DNA from 3 places in the Pseudomonas sp. T1.Ur genome. Region 2 is predicted to be linked to each of the others. Evidence: riboswitches for the same ligand, from Rfam matches in the RefSeq annotation. Region 2 holds a riboswitch; each other region holds the start of a gene.
The links. Region 2 has a riboswitch for cobalamin ahead of cobW (cobalamin biosynthesis protein CobW). Riboswitches for the same ligand answer to the same signal wherever they lie in the genome.
Positions count from the first base shown of each region.

Region 1: it holds a riboswitch for cobalamin, as region 2 does, so the genes downstream of both, cobO (cob(I)yrinic acid a,c-diamide adenosyltransferase) here and cobW (cobalamin biosynthesis protein CobW) in region 2, are expected to answer to the same signal.
Region 3: it holds a riboswitch for cobalamin, as region 2 does, so the genes downstream of both, M8Q45_RS14300 (CbtB domain-containing protein) here and cobW (cobalamin biosynthesis protein CobW) in region 2, are expected to answer to the same signal.

Region 1 is NZ_JAMGSN010000001.1:3,982,687-3,990,631, reverse strand. It holds gene M8Q45_RS17735 (PQQ-dependent sugar dehydrogenase) at 1-548, opposite strand, end outside; gene M8Q45_RS17730 (hypothetical protein) at 745-1,329, opposite strand; cobalamin riboswitch at 1,489-1,775, shown strand; gene cobO (cob(I)yrinic acid a,c-diamide adenosyltransferase) at 1,856-2,467, shown strand; gene M8Q45_RS17720 (cobyrinic acid a,c-diamide synthase CobB) at 2,479-3,885, shown strand; gene bluB (5,6-dimethylbenzimidazole synthase) at 3,882-4,532, shown strand; gene cbiB (adenosylcobinamide-phosphate synthase CbiB) at 4,529-5,437, shown strand; gene cobD (threonine-phosphate decarboxylase CobD) at 5,430-6,422, shown strand; gene M8Q45_RS17700 (cobyric acid synthase) at 6,419-7,870, shown strand.
Region 2 is NZ_JAMGSN010000001.1:3,118,444-3,126,388, reverse strand. It holds gene M8Q45_RS13775 (MFS transporter) at 1-562, opposite strand, end outside; gene M8Q45_RS13770 (sugar diacid recognition domain-containing protein) at 757-1,881, shown strand; gene M8Q45_RS13765 (glycerate kinase) at 2,140-3,276, shown strand; cobalamin riboswitch at 3,437-3,662, shown strand; gene cobW (cobalamin biosynthesis protein CobW) at 3,763-4,827, shown strand; gene cobN (cobaltochelatase subunit CobN) at 4,831-7,945, shown strand, end outside.
Region 3 is NZ_JAMGSN010000001.1:3,224,932-3,232,876, reverse strand. It holds gene M8Q45_RS14325 (fatty acid cis/trans isomerase) at 1-484, shown strand, start outside; gene nfuA (Fe-S biogenesis protein NfuA) at 601-1,185, shown strand; gene cobM (precorrin-4 C(11)-methyltransferase) at 1,976-2,722, opposite strand; gene M8Q45_RS14310 (cobalamin biosynthesis protein) at 2,790-3,194, opposite strand; gene M8Q45_RS14305 (CbtA family protein) at 3,191-3,886, opposite strand; gene M8Q45_RS14300 (CbtB domain-containing protein) at 3,898-4,086, opposite strand; cobalamin riboswitch at 4,185-4,405, opposite strand; partial or broken gene M8Q45_RS28630 (MCP four helix bundle domain-containing protein) at 4,570-5,340, shown strand; gene M8Q45_RS28625 (methyl-accepting chemotaxis protein) at 5,332-6,195, shown strand; gene M8Q45_RS14290 (pyridoxal phosphate-dependent aminotransferase) at 6,236-7,417, shown strand; gene M8Q45_RS14285 (response regulator) at 7,564-7,945, shown strand, end outside.

The DNA of each region.
Region 1 (7,945 bases), 860 kb from region 2:
GTGTCGCCATCCTTATAAGGGAAGCGAATCAACCGATCAGTATCGGCCACGTACAGGTCACTGCCTACCAGTGTCATGCCGAACGGTGAGTTGAGATTTTCCAGGAAGATCGTCCGGGTTTCAGCAACGCCGTCATGGTTTGCGTCGCGCAGCAACGTAATACGGTTGGGGCTTGGCACCCCAGCGCCGGCGCGTCCCATGACTTTTTTCATGACCCAGCCACGAATGCCCTTGGCATCGTCGGGCTTGGGCGGTGCGTTGGTTTCCGCCACCAGTACATCGCCATTGGGCAGGACATAGAGCCAGCGTGGATGATCCAGCCCCTCGGCGAACGCCACGACGTCCAGGCCCTGGGCCGGGGTTGGCTTGGCGCCGTCCGGCCAGCCGACGGCTTCGGCGATATTCACCGTGGGGATCAGGGTCTTGTTCGGCTCGGGCAGTTTCGGCGACGGGCCGATGCCGTCGGAAACCTGCAAGGTGGAAGACTCGCCGCAAGCGAATAGCCCTGTAGCAAGGGCGACGATCAAAAGATGAGAGGGCTTGAGCATGCGGGCTTCCCTATGAATGCATGTGGTTATTCATAGAGAAGCGTAGACGGGGGATGGTTCAACGGTGGGTGGTCATTCAGCCAAGCGATCCTTGTGGGAGCGAGCTTGCTCGCGATAGCGGTGTGTCAGGCGACCCTGACGCAACTGATAACCCGCCATCGCGAGCAAGCTCGCTCCCACAGTTTTTTGTGTGGCGTTAACCATGGGCCTGCTTGAACAGCACCGCGACGCCAGGGTGATAGTGCCCGGTTTCGTTGCGCAACTTGCGATAGGCATAGGGAAAATACCAGGCCACCGCGCAGGTGTTTTCTTTCTGCAGGTCATCGATCATGTCCTGCAGTTCTTCCGGCGTGGCACTTTGCTGGTTTTTTTGCGGGGCGACGAACAGGCAGCCGAGCCTCAAGTCGCTGGCATAGCTGATGCGCTTGGCGTCGCTGGTGGCTTCCAGCAAGGGTTGGGTCAGGTTCAGGTTGTTGACCTTCGGCCAGCGTTGGGTCGCCTGGATGAAGGCGCGTTCATCGGTACTGGCAATCAACAGGTCGGCGCGGGCGCTGCGTTCGCCTTCTTCGTTCTGTTTGCGCGTGGACGCGTCCTGCAGCGTGACCATCTCAGCCATCCAGGCGGCGGCCGACAGCAACCCGAGGTTGGCTTTTTCATCGTGCCAATAAGGTGTGTCGTTATCGCCGCGCACGGCGTTGTAGCGGTCGATACAGTCGAACCAGCGTTCCAGTACCGGGCGCAGGAATTCCAGGTTCGGATTGCTGATGATCATGCCTTGCATGCGTTTGCCCTCTTGTTCTTGTGATATCGGGTCATGGTGTCTCTTTGATATCACTTGCCGCAGCATCACACAAGATTGACGTCAGTTTATTGATCCGGGCCAATGTCCCAGGTGATGGCCGTCGCGGCTTTAATTGACGCTCCACCCCCAACCCTCTAACCTTCGCGGCTTGTTTCAGGTGCTCTATGGCATTGCCGATAGGGTGAAACAGGGAAGCCGGTGCGTGCACACAAACCCGGCGCTGCCCCCGCAACGGTAAATGAGTCAACGCTGCGCTTGTGGCCTGTGTGGTGGGTTCGTCAGTTCAAGTTCGGATGACGCCGAAGTTGACCGACAGAACTCGCCACACAGGCCACTCACCACTGTGTCCATTGACATGGGAAGGCGCGCAGCCAGGCGTTACGCCGCTCATGAGCCCGGAGACCGGCCTGATTCATCCAACGGCATCACGGTGGGCGATGCCAGGCTCATTGCCGTCCTCTTTTTGCCCGCCCGCCGTTATCCAGTCCCAACGGAGAGCTCCCCCATGACCGACACGCCCGATCGCGACGAACGCCACCTGGCACGCATGCTGCGCAAGAAAGCCGTGATTGACGAGCGCATCGCCAACTCGCCGAACGAGTGCGGCCTGCTGCTGGTGCTGACCGGCAACGGCAAGGGCAAGAGCAGTTCGGCGTTTGGCATGCTGGCCCGGGCCATGGGCCATGGCATGCAGTGCGGCGTGGTGCAGTTCATCAAGGGGCGCAACAGCACCGGCGAGGAGCTGTTTTTCCGCCGCTTCCCGGAGCAGGTGCGCTTTCATGTCATGGGCGAAGGCTTCACCTGGGAAACCCAGGACCGCCAGCGCGACATCGCCGCCGCCGAAGCCGCCTGGGCTGTGTCGCGTCAGTTGCTCAGCGACCCGGCCATTGGCCTGGTGGTACTCGATGAACTGAACATCGCCCTCAAGCACGGCTACCTCGACCTCGATCAAGTCCTGAGCGATCTGCAAGCCCGACCGCCCATGCAGCATGTGGTGGTGACCGGTCGCGGCGCCAAGCCCGAGATGATCGAGTTGGCCGATACCGTGACCGAAATGGGCATGATCAAGCATGCGTTCCAGGCCGGCATCAAGGCGCAGAAAGGCGTCGAATTGTGAGCGATGCGCCGATGACCAGTCGCCACTGTCCGGCGGTGTTGGTCGCCGCCCCGGCGTCCGGCCAGGGCAAGACCACCGTCACCGCCGCCCTGGCACGGTTGCATCGCAACCAGGGGCGCAAGGTGCGGGTGTTCAAGTGTGGCCCCGACTTCCTCGATCCGATGATCCTTGAGCGAGCCAGTGGCGCGCCGGTCTATCAATTGGACATGTGGATGGTCGGCGAGCAGGAGAGTCGCCGACTGCTGTGGGAAGCCGCCGCGGAAGCGGACCTGATCCTGATCGAAGGCGTGATGGGACTGTTCGACGGCACGCCGTCCAGCGCCGACCTGGCGCGGCATTTCGGCGTGCCGGTACTCGCGGTGATCGACGGCACGGCCATGGCCCAGACCTTCGGCGCCTTGGCCCTGGGCCTGGCGCGTTATCAACCGGACCTGCCGTTCGCCGGGGTCTTGGCCAACCGGGTCGGGACCTTGCGTCATGCGCAGTTGCTCGAAGGCAGCCTGACCGAAGGCTTGCGTTGGTATGGCGCGTTGTCACGGGAAACCGGCATCGAATTGCCAAGCCGTCATCTCGGACTGGTCCAGGCCAGTGAGTTGAACGACCTGGACGTTCGCCTGGATGCTGCCGCCGAGGCGTTGGCCAGCAGCTGTGAAGTGGCTCTGCCGCCCAGCGTTGAGTTCGCGGCTCCGGAGGTGAGCGTTGTTGAGCCGTGGCTCGACGGTGTGCGCATCGCTGTCGCCAGGGACGAGGCGTTTGCCTTCACTTACGGCGCGAGCCTCGATCTGCTGCGGGCCATGGGCGCGCAGTTGAGTTTCTTTTCGCCGATTCACGATACCCAGTTACCCAAGGCGGACAGCCTTTACCTGCCTGGCGGTTATCCCGAACTGCACCACGTCGCCCTGGCGCTAAACGCGCCGATGCTGGCGGCGATCCGTGCCCACCATGCGGCCGGCAAGCCGCTGCTCGCCGAATGCGGCGGCATGCTGTACCTGCTTGATTCGTTGACCGACGTCGAAGGCGTCCGCGCCGAATTGCTGGGTTTGCTGGCCGGGGATGCGCAGATGCAAAAACGCCTGGCGGCCCTCGCGCTGCAATCGGTGGATTTGCCGGAAGGTTCCCTGCGCGGGCATACCTACCATCATTCGCTGACCAGCACCGGACTCGAGCCGATTGCCCGCGGGCACAGCCCCAATGGCGGGCGGGGAGCTGAGGCGGTTTTCCGACAAGGACGAATGACGGCTTCCTACGTGCATTTTTATTTTCCGTCCAATCCGAGGGCGATTGCCGCGTTGTTTGCGCCTGACCGAGAAGCCGCCTTCGCGAGCAAGCTCGCTCCCACAGGGGATCGGGTTGAGCAGGGATCTACAGCAGCACCACAATCTAATGTGGGAGCGAGCTTGCTCGCGAAGAGGCCATGACAAACACCACTTTCTCCCAGGCCGAACGCGAAGCCGTCTACCGCGCCATCGCCGAACGCCGCGACATGCGCCATTTCAGCGGCGGCACCGTCGAGCCGCCATTGCTGCGCCGCCTGCTGGAAGCCGCGCACCAGGCTCCCAGTGTCGGGCTGATGCAACCGTGGCGATTCATCCGTATCAGCAATCGCGCCTTGCGCGGTGAAATCCAGCACTTGGTGGAAGAAGAACGGATCCGCACCGCCGAAGCCTTGGGCGAGCGCAGCGACGAATTCATGAAGCTCAAGGTCGATGGCATCAACGACTGTGCCGAAGTCCTGGTGGCGGCGTTGATGGACGACCGGGAGCGGCACATTTTCGGCCGCCGGACCTTGCCGGAAATGGATTTGGCCTCGCTGTCCTGCGCCATCCAGAACCTCTGGCTGGCGGCCCGCGTCGAGGGACTGGGGATGGGCTGGGTGTCGTTGTTCGAGCCCCAGGCCCTGGCCGATCTGCTGGGCCTGCCGGCTGGCGCCAAGCCGCTGGCGATCTTGTGCCTGGGGCCGGTCGAGGGCTTTTATCCTGCGCCGATGCTTGCGCTGGAAGGCTGGGCGCAACCGCGTCCGCTTAATGAACTGCTTTATGAAAATCACTGGGGAGTGCGCCCATGAGCGTGGCGTTGCTCAGCGCCGCCGCGGTGGCGCTGGATGCGTTGCTGGGCGAGCCCCGGCGCTGGCATCCGCTGGTGGCATTCGGCGGTTTCGCCACCCGTATCGAACAACGTTTCAATTCCGGTGGGCGTGGCTGGCGCAGTCACGGTGTCACGGCGTGGATCATCGCCGTGCTGCCCTTGACCTTGCTGGCTACGGCGCTGTCCTGGGCACCCTTGGTGGGCTGGCTGGTGGACATCCTCGCGTTGTACTGCGCCCTCGGCCTGCGCAGCCTCGGCGAGCATGTCGAGCCGGTGGCCCGGGCGTTACGCAGTGGGGATCTGGACGAGGCGCGCCAGCGGGTCAGTTATCTGGTCAGTCGCCAGACGGCTGAGCTGGACGAAACCGCTGTCGCCCGTGCCGCCACCGAGTCGGTGCTGGAAAACGGCAGCGATGCGGTGTTTGCGGCGTTGTTCTGGTTCGCGGTGGCCGGTGCGCCCGGCGTGGTGTTGTACCGCTTGAGCAATACCCTCGACGCCATGTGGGGTTATCGCAACGAGCGCTTCGAGCGTTTTGGCTGGGCGGCGGCGAAGATCGACGATGTGCTCAACTATATTCCCGCGCGGTTGGTGGCGTTGACCTACGCCGTCCTTGGCAAGACCCGCCCGGCGCTCAGATGCTGGCGCACCCAGGGCCCAACCTGGGACAGCCCCAACGCCGGGCCGGTGATGGCCGCCGGCGCCGGTGCGCTGGGCGTGGAACTGGGGGGCGCGGCGGTGTATCACGGCGAACTGCATCAGCGTCCGCCGTTGGGCGAAGGCGTGCCGGCGAGTGCTGATTCCATTGATCGTGGCTGGCAATTGGTGCAGCGCGGCGTATGGTTATGGCTGCTGATTCTCTGCCTCGGAGCCGAGTTCTATGCTTGAGCATGGTGGACGACTGCGCAACGCTTCCCGGCAGTACGGCATTGCCGAGGCCGACTGGCTCGACCTGTCCAGCGGCCTGGCGCCCTGGCCGTTCGACGTTCCGCCTATCCCATTGCGCGCCTGGGCGCGCCTGCCCGAGGCCGACGATGGATTGGAACAGGCCGCTTGCGATTACTACGAAGCGACGCATGTGCTGCCGGTGGCCGGTTCGCAGATGGCCATCCAACTGCTGCCGCGCCTGCGCCGGGCCGGCAAGGTCGGCGTCTTGTCGCCCTGTTACGCCGAGCACGCCGAAGCCTGGCGCCGTTGCGGTTACATCGTGCGCGAAGTGCTGGAGGCGGAAGTGGACTTCTTCCTCGACAGCCTCGACGTGTTGGTGGTGGTCAATCCGAACAATCCCACGGGCCTGAGCCTGAGCCCGGAACGCTTGCTCGACTGGCACGCACGGTTGGCCCAGCGTGGTGGCTGGCTGGTGGTGGATGAGGCGTTCATGGATATCACGCCGCACCTCAGCCTCAGCGCCCATGCCCATCAGGTCGGGCTGATCGTGTTGCGATCGTTCGGCAAATTCTTTGGCCTGGCCGGGGTTCGCCTGGGGTTCGTCCTGGCCGAGCGCCGTTTGCTGAAGCTGCTCGCCGAGCAAGTCGGGCCGTGGGCCATCAGCGGGCCGACCCGGGTTTTGGGTGAAGCTTGTCTGCTCGACACCGAAGCCCATGCACGGCAGCGCGAGCGTTGCGAAGAAACCAGCCAGCGCCTGGCCATGACGCTGGAACGCCACGGCTTCAAGCCCCAGGGCGGTTGTGCATTGTTCCAGTGGCTGGTCACCGAACATGCCCAGGCGCTTTACGACTTCATGGCCCATCGCGGCATTCTCCTGCGGCTCTTCACCGAGACCAGCAGCCTGCGCTTTGGGTTGCCGGCTGACGACGCGCAATTCCTGCGCCTCGAACAGGCTTTCGAGGCCTACGCCAAGGACATTCAATGACGACCTTGATGGTGCAGGGCACCACCTCCGATGCCGGTAAAAGCACCCTGGTCACGGCGCTGTGCCGCTGGGTCAAGCGCCAGGGCGTGCGCGTGGTGCCGTTCAAGCCGCAGAACATGGCCCTCAACAGCGCAGTGACCGCCGACGGCGGCGAAATCGGCCGGGCCCAGGCCGTCCAGGCCCAGGCCTGCGGCCTCGAACCGCACACCGACATGAACCCGGTGCTGCTCAAGCCCAACAGCGACACTGGCGCCCAGGTCATCATCCATGGCCGCGCCGTCACCACCATGAACGCCGTGGCCTATCACGATTACAAAGCCATCGCGATGCAAGCGGTGCTGGCCTCCCATGAACGCTTGAGCGCCGCGTATCCGGTCGTCATGGTGGAGGGCGCCGGGTCGCCGGCCGAGATCAACCTGCGGGCTGGCGACATCGCCAACATGGGCTTCGCCGAAGCGGTGGACTGCCCGGTGTTGCTGATCGCCGACATCAATCGCGGCGGTGTATTCGCCCATCTGGTCGGCACCCTGGAGCTGCTGTCCCCCAGCGAACAGGCGCGGGTCAAGGGCTTCGTCATCAACCGCTTTCGCGGTGATCTGGCCTTGCTTCAGCCCGGCCTGGACTGGTTGGAAGCGCGCACCGGCAAACCGGTGGTCGGCGTGTTGCCCTACGTGATGGACCTGCATCTGGAAGCCGAGGACGGCCTCGACCAGCGTCAGGCCGACAAGGCCGAACACGTGCTCAAGGTGGTGGTGCCGGTCCTGCCGCGCATCAGCAACCACACCGATTTCGATCCGCTGCGCCTGCATCCGCAAGTCGATTTGCAATTCATCGGCCCCGGCCAGGTCATCCCGCCGGCGGACCTGATTATCCTGCCCGGTTCCAAAAGTGTGCGCAGCGACTTGGCCTTTCTACGAGCCAATGGCTGGGAAACGGCGATCCATCGACACCTGCGCTACGGCGGCAAGCTGTTGGGCATTTGTGGCGGTCTGCAGATGCTTGGCCAGCACGTCCACGACCCGCTCGGCCTGGAAGGCGCGGCGGGCTCCAGCGCCGGGCTGGGCCTGTTGGAATTCGAAACGACCCTGGAACGCGAGAAGCAATTGCGCAATGTCCGCGGGCGGCTGGCGTTGGAAGAGGCTGAAGTCAGTGGTTATGAGATCCACGCGGGCGTGACCGTCGGCCCCGCTCTGGAAAATGCTGCGGTGCATCTCGATGACGGCCGTTGCGATGGCGCTCGGAGCCTGGATGGGCAGATTGTCGGGACTTATCTGCACGGGCTGTTTGAATCGCCGGCGGCCAGCAGTGCGTTGCTGCGTTGGTCGGGTTTGGAGAACGTACAGGCGGTGGATTACCACGGCTTGCGCGAGCGGGATATCGAACGGTTGGCGGACCTGGTGGAGCGGCATCTGGATACCGGGTTGCTGCGTGAACTCTGTGGGATCTAGGGTGGCTGTACTGGCCTCATCGCGAGCAAGCTCGCTCCCACATTGGATCTCTGATGACCACAGCATTCATGTACA
Region 2 (7,945 bases):
ATTGCCAGCCCGCCAAGCCGCCCTGGCCCGCGGCGAAGTGATTGAGGATCCAGCCGGAAAACGGGCTGCCGAGCAGGCCGGACACCGGGATGGCCGACATGAACAGCGCCATGATGCGGCCACGGCGGAACGTCGGGAACCACTGCGAGAGGTACAGCACCACGCCAGGGAAGAATCCGGCCTCGGCCGCGCCGGTGAACAGTCGCAAGGTGTAGAACTGCGTCGGTGTGGTCACGAACAACAGGCAGGTCGACAGCGTGCCCCAGGTGATCATCATCAGCGCGATCCAGCGCCGTGGACCGAATCGGGTCAGGGCCAGGTTGCTCGGCACGCCGCACAGCACATAGCCGATGAAGAAAATCCCGGCGCCGAGGCCGTATACGGTTTCGCTGAATTTCAACGCGTCGAGCATCTGCAACTTGGCGAAGCCAACGTTCACCCGGTCGAGGTAATTGAACAGGTAGCAGATGAAGATGAAGGGGATCAAGCGCAGGGTGATGCGCTTGTAGACGGTATTCTTTTCGTCGTGGGTAGCCAGGAGGGCTGCTGCGCTCTGGGACATGGCGGGTCTCTCTTTATTATGATTTTGGCGTGCCAAGGGGTAACGTTGACCGCCCCTTGAGTCTCGGCCAGCCCAAGGTCCCGTGTCTTTGTGCCGGAGCACAGGGTTTGGCTGTCGACCCTGTGCGCCTGACCAATCACGCGCGCGCTGCACCTCAAAAACAACAATCACGCCGCTTGCAAGGAACACCGCCCATGTTCGAACTCGATCACGACCTGGCGCAGGACATCGTCGACCGGGCGATGGCGATCCTGCCCTATAACGTCAATGTCATGGACAACCAGGGCCTGATCCTCGGCAGCGGCGAGCGCGAGCGCATCAATACCCGCCACGAGGGCGCGCAACTGGTCCTGGCCAACGGCCGGGTGGTGGAAATCGACGAACACACCGCCGTGCACCTCAAGGGTGTGCAACCGGGAATCAACCTGCCGCTGATGCTCGACCAGCGGCTGATCGGCGTGCTGGGCATCACCGGTGAGCCCGCGCAATTGCGCACCTACGCTGAACTGGTGCGCATGACCGCGGAAATGCTGCTCGGCCAGCGCAACCAGCAGGCCGAGCAGCAATGGCGCCGCCAGCGTTGCGATGACTTGCTGGCGTTGCTGCTGGGCGATGCCGGGGATTCGCCACGGTTGCTCGACGAGGCGCAGCAGATGGGCCTCAAGCCGCAGCTGTCGCGGGTGCCGTACTTGTTTGAATTGGGCTGGGAGCACGGGCCTGGGCAAACCGTGGAATCGTTGAGCGCCTGGTTGATGTCGCGCTACCCGGACAGCTGGTGCCTGACTTCGTCCAAATCCTCGTTGCTCTGGTGCCGGCCAGTCACGGCTTCGGTGGAGAACGAGCGCTTGCTGGGCAAGCTCGACGGCCTGGGCTGGAACATCCTTCGAGTCGCTGTGGGCGGCCAGGCCGAAGGCTTGGCGGGCCTGCGCCGTTGCTACCGGCGCGTGGCGGACCTGCTGGCGTATGGTCGTGATGTCCTGCCGCAGTCACGCTTGTTGATCCTCAATCGCTATCGTCTGCCGGTGATGCTCTGGCGGCATCGCAGCGATGATGCGCTGGACGAGTTGTTGACCCCGTTGCGCAAAGTCATCGCCAAGGACAGCAACGGCCAACTGCTGGCTACCCTGCGAAGCTGGTGTGAACACGACGGCCAGAGCCAGGCCTGCGCCGACGCCCTGGGCATCCACCGCAACAGCCTGCGCTATCGCATGGAGCGCATTGCCGAACTCAGCGGCGTCGACCCGCTCAGGCTGGATGGGATGTTGGCGTTGTACTTGGGCGTCCAGCTGTTGCCACAGACCGTCGATACCCCCACATAACCTATGTGGGGTGCAATTGACTCATAACCCCGTGGCGAGGGAGCTTGCTCCCGCTGGGTCGCGCAGCGGCCCCAAAAAAGCGGCCGCTACGCAGCCGAGCGGGAGCAAGCTCCCTCGCCACAGATGCGCTGGCCACACGCTATGCGACCCAGCCTTTGTGAATTTGACCAATAATCCCCAGTGTCTTTTGTGCGGCGGACCGGCGTCACGGTTGCGGTCAGCTGGCAGCATGCTGTGCATCGGAACCGGAGAACAAAAATGAAAATAATCATCGCCCCCGACTCGTTCAAGGACAGCCTCAGCGCCCAGGGCGTGGCGGATGCCATCGCACAAGGGCTGGCCCAGGTCTGGCCGGACGCGCAGTTGATCAAGTGTCCAATGGCGGACGGAGGCGAGGGAACGGTGGAGGCGGTGCTTGCGGCCTGCCACGGCCAGTGGCGTGAAAACCGGGTCCGTGGCCCGCTGGGAGCCCCCGTCGAGGCCCGCTGGGGCTGGCTGGCGCAAAGCCGCACGGCAATCATTGAAATGGCTGAGGCCAGCGGTTTGCAATTGGTGCCACCGGGACAGCGCGATGCCTGTTCCAGCAGCACCTATGGCACCGGTGAGTTGATTCGCGCCGCCCTGGACGAAGGCGCCAGCCGGGTTATTTTGGCGATCGGCGGCAGCGCCACCAACGACGGTGGCGCCGGGGCGATGCAGGCCTTGGGTGTGGCGTTGCTCGACGACCAGGGCCAGCCGCTGGCGCCCGGTGGTTCGGCCTTGGACAAACTCGCGCGGATCGACCTGGGCGACCTGGATCCGCGCCTGGCCGGCGTGCGTTTCGAGATCGCCGCCGATGTCGATAACCCGCTCTGCGGCCCCCACGGCGCTTCAGCCGTGTTCGGCCCGCAGAAAGGCGCCTCCGCCGGGCAGGTGCGGCAACTGGACCGGGCGCTGGGGCACTTCGCCGAACATTGTGCCCGGGCGCTCGCCCGTGACGTTCGCGACGAACCGGGCAGCGGCGCCGCCGGGGGCCTGGGCTTCGCCGCCAAGGCGTTCCTCCAGGCGCAGTTTCGGACCGGTGTGGAAGTCGTTGCGCAGTTGACCGGCCTGGCCGATGCGATCAACGGTGCCGACCTGGTGATCACCGGTGAAGGCCGTTTCGACGCCCAGACCCTACGCGGCAAGACGCCGTTTGGCGTCGCCCGCATCGCCCGGCGCCACGGGGTGCCGGTAGTGGTCCTGGCCGGTACGCTGGGGGAGGGCTACGAAGCGCTTTATGGACACGGTATCGACGCCGCGTTTGCCCTGGCGAACGGGCCCATGACGCTGCAAGAGGCGTGCACCGAGGCGCCGCGCCTGCTGGCCGAGCGGGCCCGGGACATCGCCCGGCTCTGGCGAGTGGCGGCCCGCTGATTTTCCCTGCGGACGGTCGCCAGGACGCCCCGGTCAGCGGAGATTGCCTGCGGAGATTGACCCGCCCGCACACCCTGCGTAGCCTTGCGCCTTCGAGGTTCTTCGGCATGCGCCGAAGCTAGGGGCTGTATGAAATGTGTTCGCGCGAAGGCCAGACAAGGCGAAACGGGCGAGTGCGGATACCTTTTTTACAGAGCCTGAAGGGAACGCGGTCCAAGCCGCGGCTGCCCCCGCAACTGTGAACGGTGCTGTCTCTGCAAGGCCACTGTGCATGCCCTGTTACAACGGGCGCACGGGAAGGCGCAGAAAATTGCCAGCCCAGGCTTTGGATAAAGGCCTGCCTGGCCCGCCGTCAGCCAGGAGACCTGCCTCGACAACAGATTCTCACTACAACCGGGCGGGGTGATCCGGTGGCGAAATCTTCCGCGCACGCCTGTGCCTGCGGTTGTCGTCCCGTTTGCCCGCCACCTTGCCAAAGGGCATCCGATGAAAACACTGGCCAAACTCCCCGTCACCATCGTCACCGGTTTCCTCGGCTCGGGTAAGACCACCTTGCTGCGGCACATGCTCGACAACGCCCAGGGCCGACGTATCGCGGTCATCGTCAACGAATTCGGCGAACTGGGCATCGACGGCGAGATCCTCAAGCAGTGCTCCATCGGATGCACCGAAGAAGAAGCCAACGGCCGCGTCTATGAACTGGCCAACGGCTGCCTGTGCTGCACCGTGCAAGAAGAGTTCTTCCCGGTGATGCGCGAACTGGTAGCCCGTCGCGGCGACCTTGATCACATCCTCATTGAAACCTCCGGCCTGGCCTTGCCCAAGCCGCTGGTCCAGGCGTTCCAGTGGCCGGAAATCCGCAGCGCCTGCACCGTCGATGCGGTGATCACCGTGGTCGATAGCCCGGCCGTCGCCGCCGGCACCTTCGCCGCATTCCCGGACAAGGTCGATGCCCAGCGCAAGCTGGACCCGAACCTGGACCATGAATCGCCGCTGCACGAGCTGTTCGCCGATCAACTGGCAAGCGCCGACCTGGTGATCCTCAACAAAGCCGACCTGATCAACCCTGAAGACCTGGCAAAAGTCCGCCTGGAAGTCGCCGAAGAACTGCCGCCAGCGGTCAAGATCATCGAAGCCAGCAGCGGTCGCCTGCCACTGGACGTGCTGATCGGCCTGGGCGCCGGTTCCGAAGAGCACATCGACAGCCGCCACAGCCATCACGACCACCACCATGACGGCGATGACGACGACCACGATCACGATGCCTTCGATTCGATTTCCATCGAACTGCCCCAGGCTGACGAAAGCCTGCTGCTGGACGCGCTGACGCAACTGGTGGTCCAGCACGACGTGCTGCGGGTCAAGGGCTTCGCGGCGATCCCGAACAAACCGATGCGCCTGCTGATCCAAGGCGTCGGCACGCGCTTCGACAAGCACTTCGACCGCCAGTGGAGCGCCGACGAAGCACGCGTGACCCGGTTGGTGCTGATCGGCCAGGCGCTGGACGCCGGGCGGCTCGAAGCGCAGTTGCGCGCCGCCCTCAGCGTGTAAGCCATGCACCTGCTCAGGACCCAGCCCGGCGGTTTCGTGTCGGATGACAACATCGCCGACCTCGGGCAAACCCCCGCCGAACTGGTGGTCCTGTGCAGCGGCGATTCCAGCCTGGCGCTGCTGGCCGAAGCGGCGCGGCAGTTGCCGGACGACTACCCGCAGTTCCGCCTCGCCAACCCGATGCAGGTGCAGAACCACGCGTCGGTGGATCTGTATGTCGAAGACGTGCTGCAACACGCCAAGGTCATCTTGCTGTCGCTGCACGGCGGCATCGGCTATTGGCGCTACGGCATCGAGCGACTGATGGAACTGGCCGGACGCGGGGTGAAGCTGATCCTGGTGCCGGGGGATGACCGTCCAGATCCGGAGCTCAGCGACTTGAGCAATGTGCCTGTCGAAGATCGCGACCGGCTCTGGCAGTTTCTTCGCCAGGGTGGATTGGAAAACGCCCTGAACCTGTTCCGTCACCTCGGCAGCCAATGGTTTGGCCGCGACTATTCGTGGGGCGAGCCCCAGCCCCTGGCACGCACGGCGATCTATCACCCGAAAAAAACCAACGCGACCCTGGATGATTGGCGGGCCGACTGGCAGGCCGGCGAACCGGTGGCGGCGCTGTTGTTTTATCGCTCGCACCTGCAAGCCGCGAACACCGCGTTCATCGATGTGTTCTGCCAGCGCCTGCAGGCGGCGGGGCTCAATCCTTTGCCGATCGCCGTGGCGAGCCTCAAGGAACCCGGGTGCCTGGCCCAGGTGGAAGACTGGCTGGACGAGGTGGCGGCCGGGGTGATTCTCAACACCACCGGCTTCGCCCAATCCAGTCCCGAGGCCCCGCACCTGCGGCCGTTTCGCCGCGATATCCCGGTGATCCAGGCGATCTGCGCCCAGGACAACGAACCCGGCTGGCGCGCCAGCGAACAAGGCCTGGGGCCGCGGGACCTGGCGATGCACATCGCCTTGCCGGAACTGGACGGGCGGATCATCAGCCGGCCCATCAGTTTCAAGGACCTGGCCTGGCGCAGTGAGCGCAGCCAAAGCGACGTGGTGTGCTACCGGGCCGTGCCCGAGCGCATGGATTTTGTCGCCGCACTGGCCCGGCGCTGGACCACCCTGGCGCGCCTGCCCAACGGCGAAAAACGTGTGGCGCTGATCCTCGCCAACTACCCGACCCGGGACGGGCGCATCGGCAACGGCGTTGGCCTGGACACGCCGGCGGCGGCGCTGAATATCCTGCGGGCGATGCAGGCCGAAGGGTATCCGCTGTCCGCGGAACTGCCGGCCAGTGGTACCGCGTTGATCCAGCAATTGCTCGGCGGCGTCACTAACGACCTGGACAGCCTCGACCTGCGGCCCTGCCATCAGAGCCTGGCGCTGGACGCGTACCAGGCAATGTTCGACGCGCTGCCCGAGGCCAATCGCCACGCGGTGCTCGCGCGTTGGGGCGCGCCCGAGCAGGACCCGATGTTCCGCGACGGTCGCTTGATGATCGCCGGCCTGCGCCTGGGCCTGACGTTCGTCGGCATCCAGCCGGCGCGGGGCTACCAGGTCGATCCGAGCGCGGTGTACCACGACCCGGACCTGGTGCCGCCCCACGGTTACCTGGCGTTCTATTTCTGGTTGCGCCACGCCTATGGCACTCACGCTGTCATCCACGTCGGCAAGCACGGCAACCTCGAATGGCTGCCGGGCAAGGGCGTCGGGCTTTCGGAGAGCTGTTGGCCCGACGTGCTGCTGGGACCGCTGCCGAACATCTATCCGTTCATCGTCAACGACCCGGGCGAGGGCGCCCAGGCCAAGCGTCGCGCCCAGGCGGTGATCATCGACCACTTGATGCCACCGTTGACCCGCGCCGAAACCTACGGGCCGCTGCGTAACCTGGAGCTGCTGGCCGACGAATACTACGAGGCGCAACTGCTCGATCCGCGCCGCGCCAGGGAATTGCAACGGGATATCCTGGCCCTGGTGCGCGAGACGCATATCGATCGCGAGCTGCAACTCGACGCCGGCCTCGACAGCGACGCCGACGCGGCGATCTGGCTGCCGCGCCTGGACACCTACCTGTGCGACTTGAAGGAGTCGCAGATCCGCGACGGCCTGCACATCTTTGGCGAGTCGCCCGGTGGACGGCTGCGCATCGACACCTTGCTGGCGCTGTTGCGCATTCCCCGTGGCGACGGCAAGGGCGCCCAATCGAGCCTGCTTCGCGCGCTGGCGAAGGCGTTCGGGTTGGGTTTCGATCCGCTCGATTGTGCCTTGGCCGAGCCTTGGACCGGCGAGCGTCCCGAGGCGTTGCGCGACATCAGTGACGAGCCTTGGCGCACCGTCGGCGATAGCCGTGAGCGCCTGGAGCTGTTCGCCGGACGATTGATCGAGCAAGCCTTGGACGGCGAGGTCGAGCTGCTCGACGCGCCGGGTTGGGAGACGGTGCACAACATCATCGATCACCTGCGCGCCGTCGTCGCGCCGCGCCTGGACGCCTGCGGCCCGGCGGAGATGCGCGGGTTGCTCGATGCCCTGGACGGGCGCTTCGTACCGGCCGGCCCCAGTGGCGCACCGAGTCGCGGACGCCTGGATGTGCTGCCCACCGGGCGCAACTTCTTCTCCGTCGATGTGCGCAACCTGCCCACCACCACCGCGTGGCGCATCGGTTTCCAGTCGGCGAACCTGATCCTCGAACGGCACCTGCAAGACCATGGCGATCACCTGCGCCGACTCGGCCTGTCGGTGTGGGGCACCGCCACCATGCGTACCGGCGGCGACGACATTGCCCAGGCGATGGCGCTGATGGGCGTGCGTCCGGTCTGGGCCACGGGCAGCCAGCGGGTGGATGATTTCGAAATTTTGCCGCTGAGCCTGCTGGACCGCCCTCGGGTCGATGTGACGTTGCGGGTTTCCGGATTCTTCCGGGACGCCTTCGCCAACCTGATCCGCTTGTTCGACGCGGCGGTGCAGGCCGTTGCGGCCCTGGATGAGCCCGACGACCTGAACCCGCTGGCGGCCAAGGTCCGCGCCGAGCGCGAAGCCCTGCTGCAATCGGGCTTGCCCCCGGAAGACGCGGCGCGCCAGGCCGGCTGGCGGATCTTCGGCGCCAAGCCCGGCGCCTATGGCGCGGGCGTGCAGG
Region 3 (7,945 bases), 110 kb from region 2:
GAATATCGACCCGGCGCTGCAAAACGCCGAGCAGGCCCTCAGCCGCCTGGTGTCGCGCCCGGCGGCGGGGCTGAAGGTGATCGATCAGTTGCCGGAAGCGACGATGCTGCGTATCGAAACGGCTGGCGGTCGCCGTGAGGTCTATAGCCTGCTGCGCAACCGCGCCCACAGCAACGTGGCGTTCCTGCTGGGCGAAGAAAGCCGTTACCAGCCGGGCCTGGACACGCTGACGGTCTACCCGGGCGTGCTCAGCAGCTACCCCAATTTCATCTTCAACATACCCGCCGGGCAGGTGCCGGCGTTCGTCGATGCCATGGAAAGCGCGCCGGATGCGGCGGCGTTCGAGCGGATTGTCGAGCGCTGGGGGATTCGGCGCAGTCACCCGCAGTTCTGGCAGTATTTCCACGACCTGAGCCGATACATTCAAGAGACCGACCCCATGGAAGCGGGCGTGCTGGACATGAATCGCTACCAGAATCTGTGAGCGAAGCGCTCGGCGATGCACCCTTGCATCGCCGGGTCCTTTCCTGACAAAAATACTGGGACTTTGTCCGGCGCGATGATTGGCGTAAACTGCCGGCAAGCCTGCGAGGAGTTTCCATGACCGCCATTACCATTACCGATGCCGCCCACGATTACCTGGCTGACCTGCTGTCCAAGCAGAACACCCCAGGTATCGGGATCCGCATCTTCATCACCCAGCCCGGCACCCAGTATGCTGAAACCTGCATTGCCTACTGCAAGCCGGGAGAAGAAAAACCCGAAGACACCGCGCTGGGGCTCAAGAGCTTCACCGCGTACATCGACTCGTTCAGCGAAGCTTTCCTGGACGATGCGGTGGTCGACTACGCCACCGACCGCATGGGCGGCCAGCTGACCATCAAGGCGCCGAACGCGAAAGTGCCGATGGTCAACGCCGACAGTCCGGTCAACGAGCGCATCAACTATTACCTGCAAACCGAAATCAACCCGGGGCTGGCCAGCCACGGCGGCCAGGTGTCGCTGATCGACGTGGTGGAAGATGGCATCGCCGTGCTCCAGTTCGGCGGCGGCTGCCAGGGCTGCGGCCAGGCCGACGTGACCTTGAAGGAAGGCATCGAGCGCACGTTGCTCGAGCGCATCCCGGAACTCAAGGGCGTGCGCGACGTGACCGACCACACGCAGAAAGAAAACGCCTACTACTGATAGGTGTTCGCTGCGCGCAAAACACTGTGGCGAGGGAGCTTGCTCCCGCTCGATTGCGTAGCAATCGCAAGGCAACCCCGCGTTCTCCGTGATGGACGCGTGAGTCGCCGGGGGACCGCTTCGCGGTCCAGCGGGAGCAAGCTCCCTCGCCACAAAAGCTTCTGCGATCAGTTCGTGTCCTGTGGGCTCCGGGCAGTGATCGCGATTCCCGTCGGCACCGCTAATCAATGTGGGCAGTGATCGCGATTCCCGTTGGCACCGCTAATCAATGTGGGAGCGGGTTTACCCGCGAAGGGGCCGGCCCATCCAGCATCATCGCTGGCTGACCCACCGCTTTCGCGAGCAAGCTCGCTCCCACAAGGGATCCGGGCAGTGATCGCGATTCCCGTTGGCACCGCTAATCAATGTGGGAGCGAGCCTGCTCGCGAAGGGGCCAACTCATCCAGCACCATCACCGGCTGACCCACCGCTTTCGCGAGCAAGCTCGCTCCCACAAGGGATCCGGGCAGTGATCGCGATTCCCGTTGGCACCGCTAATCAATGTGGGAGCGGGTTTACCCGCGAAGGGGCCGGCCCATCCAGCATCATCGCTGGCTGACCCACCGCTTTCGCGAGCAGGCTCGCTCCCACAAGGGCTCCGGGCAGTGATCGCGATTCCCGTTGGCACCGCTAATCAATGTGGGAGCGGGTTTACCCGCGAAGGGGCCGGCCCATCCAGCATCATCGCTGGCTGACCCACCGCTTTCGCGAGCAAGCTCGCTCCCACAAGGGATCCGGGGCTGCCGCCAGGTCAAGGTCTGTAGAGATGCGCATGCCCGGCGCGGTACAGCGATGATTCGCTGAACACATCATTGCCCAGCACGCGTCCCACCAGGATCAATGCCGTACGCCTGAAGCCCTTGGCCTGTACCTTCCCGGCGATGTCCTCCAGCGTCCCCACCACCCAATCCTGATCCGGCCACGTCGCCCGGTGAATCACCGCAATCGGACAATCCGCGCCGTAGTGGGGCAGGAGCTCGTCTACTATCTTTTCCAGATGGTTGACCCCCAAGTGAATCGACAGGGTCGCCCCGTGTTGTGCCAGGCTGACCAGCTCTTCCCCTGTGGGCATTGCGGTTTTGTCCGCGTAACGGGTCAGGATCACGCTCTGCGACACGTCCGGCAAGGTCAACTCGGCACCCAGCAGGGCGGCGCAGGCTGAGGTGGCGGTTACGCCGGGGATGATTTCGAAAGGAATGTCCAGCTCCCGCAGGCAGCGGATCTGCTCGCCGATGGCGCCATAAAGGCTCGGATCGCCGGAGTGCACCCGCGCCACGTCCTGGCCTTTGAGGTGGGCAGTCTTGATCAGATCAACAATCTGCTCCAGATGCAGCTCGGCACTGTTGATCACTTGTTCGGCGCAGTGGCCGTCCAGCACGGCTGCCGGCACCAGGGAGCCCGCGTAGATGATCACGGCGCAACTGCGAATCAGCCGCTGGCCCTTGACGGTGATCAGTTCCGGGTCGCCGGGACCGGCGCCGATGAAGAAGACGGTCATGACCGGTTTCCTGTTGAGTGGGGGGTGCATGAGCAGCGCTCATGATTCCAGCGGCGATTATCAAGCGTTACGAGGTAACCGCCAATGCTAGCGTGGCTTGTGCAGCCTTCTGGCGGGTAACCAGCAAGCTCGCGGGGGAGGTGCCCAATCGGTCGGCCAGGGCCAGGGCGGCGCTTTCGGCGATGCCGTGGCAGCCCGTACGCTCAAAGGCGATTTCGGACAGATGGCTGAGCCGTGTTTGATAGCCAGCCAGTTCCCCGGCACTGAAGCACGTCAGCGGTAACGACAATTGCCCGGCCAGTTCCAACAGCCCGGGTTCGTCACGCTTGAGATCGATGCTGGCCAATGCCCGCACGTGATCGAGCGCAATGCCATGGGCCTGCAAGGTCTGGTCAAGCAATGCCCGCAACGCACTGGCCGGGCAACCGCGCTGGCAGCCGAGGCCGACCACCAGGATCGGCCCGTTGCTCATGCGTCGTGGTGGGCCTGGGCGCCACGGCGAAACAGCCAGGCGCTGATCAGGCCCAAGGCGAGCCAGAATGCAACGTTGGTCAATTGCGAGGCGAGTTTGAATTCAGTTTCCAGCGCCTCGGGGGCCAGCATGGAATGCACGTCCGGCTGCGGTGCGCCGATGACATGGGGAATCAGCAAGGTCGCAAGGCCCAACACTTTCAACAGCCAATGCCGACCGAAGACCATCAGCGCGATGCCCACCGCCGTGGACGCTGCCGTGCCGATCCACCACATCTGCCGCTGGGCCAGATCCGCCGCTGCCGTGCCGGGCAATTCCGGTGGCAGGCCGAGGGTCGGTGCCAGGACGAAGGTGGCGTAGCCGGCCAGGCCCCAAAGCAATCCCTGGGATGTACGGGTCGGCGTGCGCAAGGTGTACAGGCCCGCCAGCATCAGCGCGAAACCCACCGCGACGACAAGGTTGCCGCCCGTCGTGGACAGCACGCGCTGCCAGCCGTCTTCCGGCTCCCAGGCTTCGGCGTCATGGGTATGTGCAGCCCCTGCGGCATGTTCATGGACCTCGGTCGCCGGCGCCTTCTCGAAGGTTTCCGCCTGGAGGATCAGCGGCGATACCCAGAGACTTTGCAGCAGGGTCAACAGCAGGGCGGCCAGGAGCCCGCTGAAACCAGCGGTTTGCGCGATACGCTTGATCATGTCGGCAGCACTCAGTGGCACGGGAACGCGGCGCTATGACGTGTGTCATGGGCTGCGTTGTGCACCGCTTCGATGTGGGAGAAACCGGCGAAATAGACCAGGCCCGCGCCGAGGATCGAGGCGAGGACCGCCGCGCCCAGTCGCTGGCTCAGGGTGACGGTGGTGCTGGTGGTGCGGGCGGTGCTGCTGATGGTCGACATGGCGCTTCCCTCTGGTCTGTCAGCGGGCGGATCGAGCGCAATGAAAACCCAGGCGAAGGCTCGCCGGGATTCGAACAGCGCCCGCCCACCGCGGGTTTGTTGAAAATGAGTCATGGGCCGGTCTCCGGGCTCACGAGGGACAGGGCCTGAGCCGTGCCTGAAAGCGTCACCTTCCCATGCGCATGCACAGTGGATTCGACGCTTCGCTCGCTTACCGTTGCGGGGGCAGCACCGGACTGACGTGGCCTTGAAGTAAAGCACACGATTCACCGGTTTCCCGTTTCACCCTGTGAAGGGCACCCAAACTGGCGCACAGGAGACCATGGGCGAGGGCGGGGCGTCAATTGAACACGCCGGGAATATATTTCATCGTCGTCCTGCAAAAAGCCTCAAGCCCAGCCGATAACGGGGTAGGCGTACACACAATTATCCCAATCGATACGCTGGCGGCATGGACGCTCGACCCACCACCGAGGTCTTCCCATGTCCCTACGTAGCTTGAACATCGCCCCCCGAGCCTTTCTCGGCTTTGCCGTCATTGCGCTATTGGTCGTTGTGCTCGGCGTGTTCGCCGCCAATCGCATGTCCGTCATTCGCCAGGCTTCGTTGGACATGGAGCAGACCCAGGTCCCCAGCGTTGGCTATCTCGCCAATGTGATGGAAAACGTACTGCGCATGCGTATCCTCTCGTTTCGCATATTGGTGAACCGTGACCCGGCCAGCCTGAAAGAGGCCGAGGTTCGCATTGGCGTGCTGGTGGAAAAGCTGCACAAGGCCAACAACAGCTATGCGGCGTTGCCGGCTACTGCGGAAGAAACCGAACTGTACAAAACCTTTTCCGCAACGCTTGAAAAATACCTACAGGCCCAGCAGGAAATGCTGGAGCTGTCGCGTCAGGACAAAATCGATCAACTGCGTACCCACATCAATACACGGATCAAGGAAGGCACCGACCTGATGGGTGAGCAACTCAACAAGCTCATCGCGATCAACGTAACCGGCGCCGGCGAAGCATCGGCCAAGGCCGGCGAGCACTACGACAGCGCAATCACAGGCATCATCATCGTCTCGGTCATCGCCGCGCTCGCCACCGTGGTACTGGCCCTTTTGCTGACTCGCAGCATCGTCACCCCCCTGAACCGGGCCCTCGAAGCGGCCCGGACCATCGCCGGAGGCAATCTGGTCACAGTTATCGACGACGATGGCAAGGACGAACCCGCCCGGTTGCTCCAGGCGCTCGCAGCGATGCAGGGCAGCCTGCGCCAGACCATCGAGCAGATCGCCGGCTCCGCCACCCAGCTGGGCGCCGCCGCCGAAGAGCTGAGCGCCGTCACCCAGGAATCTTCCCGGGGATTGCAACAACAGCACAATGAAATCGAGCAGGCGGCCACCGCCGTCAATGAGATGACCGCCGCCGTCGAAGAAGTCGCCCGCAACGCCGTGTCGACTTCCGAGGCGTCGAACCAGTCGACCCAGGCCGCCCATGAGGGCCGTACACGGGTGGTGGAAACCGTCGACGCGATCCAGACCATGACCCACGATGTGCAAGCCACCGCCTCGATGATCGAGGGCTTGGCAGTCCAGGGCCGCGACATTGGCAAGGTGCTGGACGTGATCCGCGCCATCGCCGAACAGACCAACCTGCTGGCCCTCAACGCGGCCATCGAAGCCGCCCGCGCCGGGGAGGCCGGACGCGGTTTCGCGGTGGTGGCCGACGAAGTCCGGGCCTTGGCCCATCGCACCGCACAATCGACCCAGGAAATCGAAAAAATGGTCGCGGGCATCCAGAACGGCACCGGCCAAGCCGTGCAGTCTATGCAGCAAAGCAACCAGCGCACCCAGAGCACCCTGGAACTGGCCCGGGCCGCTGGCGTGGCGCTGGAGCAAATCACTCAGTCAATCCACCAGATCAACGAGCGCAACCTGGTCATTGCCAGCGCCTCCGAAGAACAGGCCCAAGTCTCTCGCGAAGTGGATCGCAACCTGATGAACATCCGCGACCTGGCGACCCAGTCCGCCAGCGGCGCGCAACAGACCAGCGACGCCACCCATGAACTGTCGCGCCTGGCGGTGGGGTTGAATGCGGCGGTGGCGCGTTTTGTGATTTGAGATAGGGTTGAGGCTGGACACCGCGCTCACAGGAGATTCCATGCGCTTTTCAGCCTTGACCCAACGCATCGCCGGTGACGGCGCCGCCGCCTGGGAAATCCATGACCGGGCGCTGGCCATGCGCGAGGAGGGCAGGGAAATCCTCTTGCTCTCGGTGGGCGATCCGGATTTCGACACGCCGCCCGCCATCGTCGAGGCCGCTGTCGCCAGCTTGCGGGCCGGCGATACCCACTACTCGGATACGCGAGGCTTGCACTCGTTGCGCGCCAGCATCGCCCGGCGGCATCAACAGCGCTGCGGCCAGCCGGTGGGCGCCGGGCACGTCACGGTGCTGCCCGGTGCGCAATGTGCCGTCTATGCGGTCGCGCAATGCCTGCTCGATCCCGGCGACGAAGTGATCGTCGCCGAGCCGATGTACGTCACCTACGAAGCGGTCTTCGGCGCCTGCGGAGCGAAAGTCGTGCCGGTGCCGGTGAGTCCCGAAAACGGCTTCCGCGTCCAGTCGAACGACGTCGCCCGGCTGATCACCCCACGCACCCGCGCCATGCTCCTCAACAGCCCGAACAACCCCTCCGGCGCCAGCCTGCCGTTGTCCACTTGGCAGGCCTTGGCGCATCTGTGCATCGAGCATGACCTGTGGTTGATCAGCGACGAGGTCTACAGCGACCTGCTCTACGAAGGCGAGCACATCAGCCCGGCCGGCCTGCCGGGAATGGCCGAGCGCACCGTGACCCTCAACAGTTTGTCCAAGTCCCACGCCATGACCGGCTGGCGAATCGGCTGGGCGATCGGCCCCGAACCCTTGGCCCAGCACTTGGCGAACCTGTCGCTGTGCATGCTGTTCGGCTTGCCGGACTTCGTCCAGCGCGCCGCCCAGGTTGCCCTTGAACGAGATCTGCCGGAAGTGGCGCAGATGCGCGAGGAGTATCGCCAACGCCGGGACTTGGTCTGTGCGCTGCTGGAGGGTTGCCCATGCCTCAAGCCTGTGCGGCCCGATGGTGGCATGTTTGTGATGGTTGACGTACGCGAGACGGGTCTGGGTGCCCAGGCGTTTGCCGAACGGCTGCTCGACGGGTATGGCGTGTCGGTACTGGCGGGGGAGGCGTTTGGACAGAGTGCGGCGGGGCATATTCGGATCGGGCTGGTGGTGGGACGGGGGGAGCTGGCGCAGGCGTGTCAACGGATTGTCCTATGTGCAACACGATCATTGCGAGATGCCTGAGGCTTCCGTGGTTTGTAGGTGTGGTGAAAAATCTGAAAAACATGTCGCTCGCGATAGGTAGGCGGTGTGTGAAATTGTGTAAGGGTTTTGCTCATGGCCGGGTGAGGGCGTATATCCTTGGCGGCTTGAGATTTCCGGACCCACCCATGCCCAACATCCTCCTCGTCGAAGACGACGCCGCCCTTTGCGAACTGATCGCCAGCTACCTGGAGCGCAACGGCTATCAAGTCAGCGTGCTCAACCGCGGCGATCACGTGCGTGAACGGGCGCGGGCCAATCCGCCGGACCTGGTGATTCTCGACCTGATGCTGCCCGGGCTGGACGGCTTGCAGGTCTGCCGCCTGCTGCGGGCCGATTCGGCGACCCTGCCGATCCTGATGCTTACGGCGCGCGATGACAGCCATGATCAGGTCCTGGGCCTGGAGATGGGCGCCGATGACTACGTCACCAAGCCCTGCGAGCCTCGGGTATTGTTGGCCCGGGTCCGTACCTTGCTGCGGCGCAGCAGCTTGACCGAGCCGCAGACCG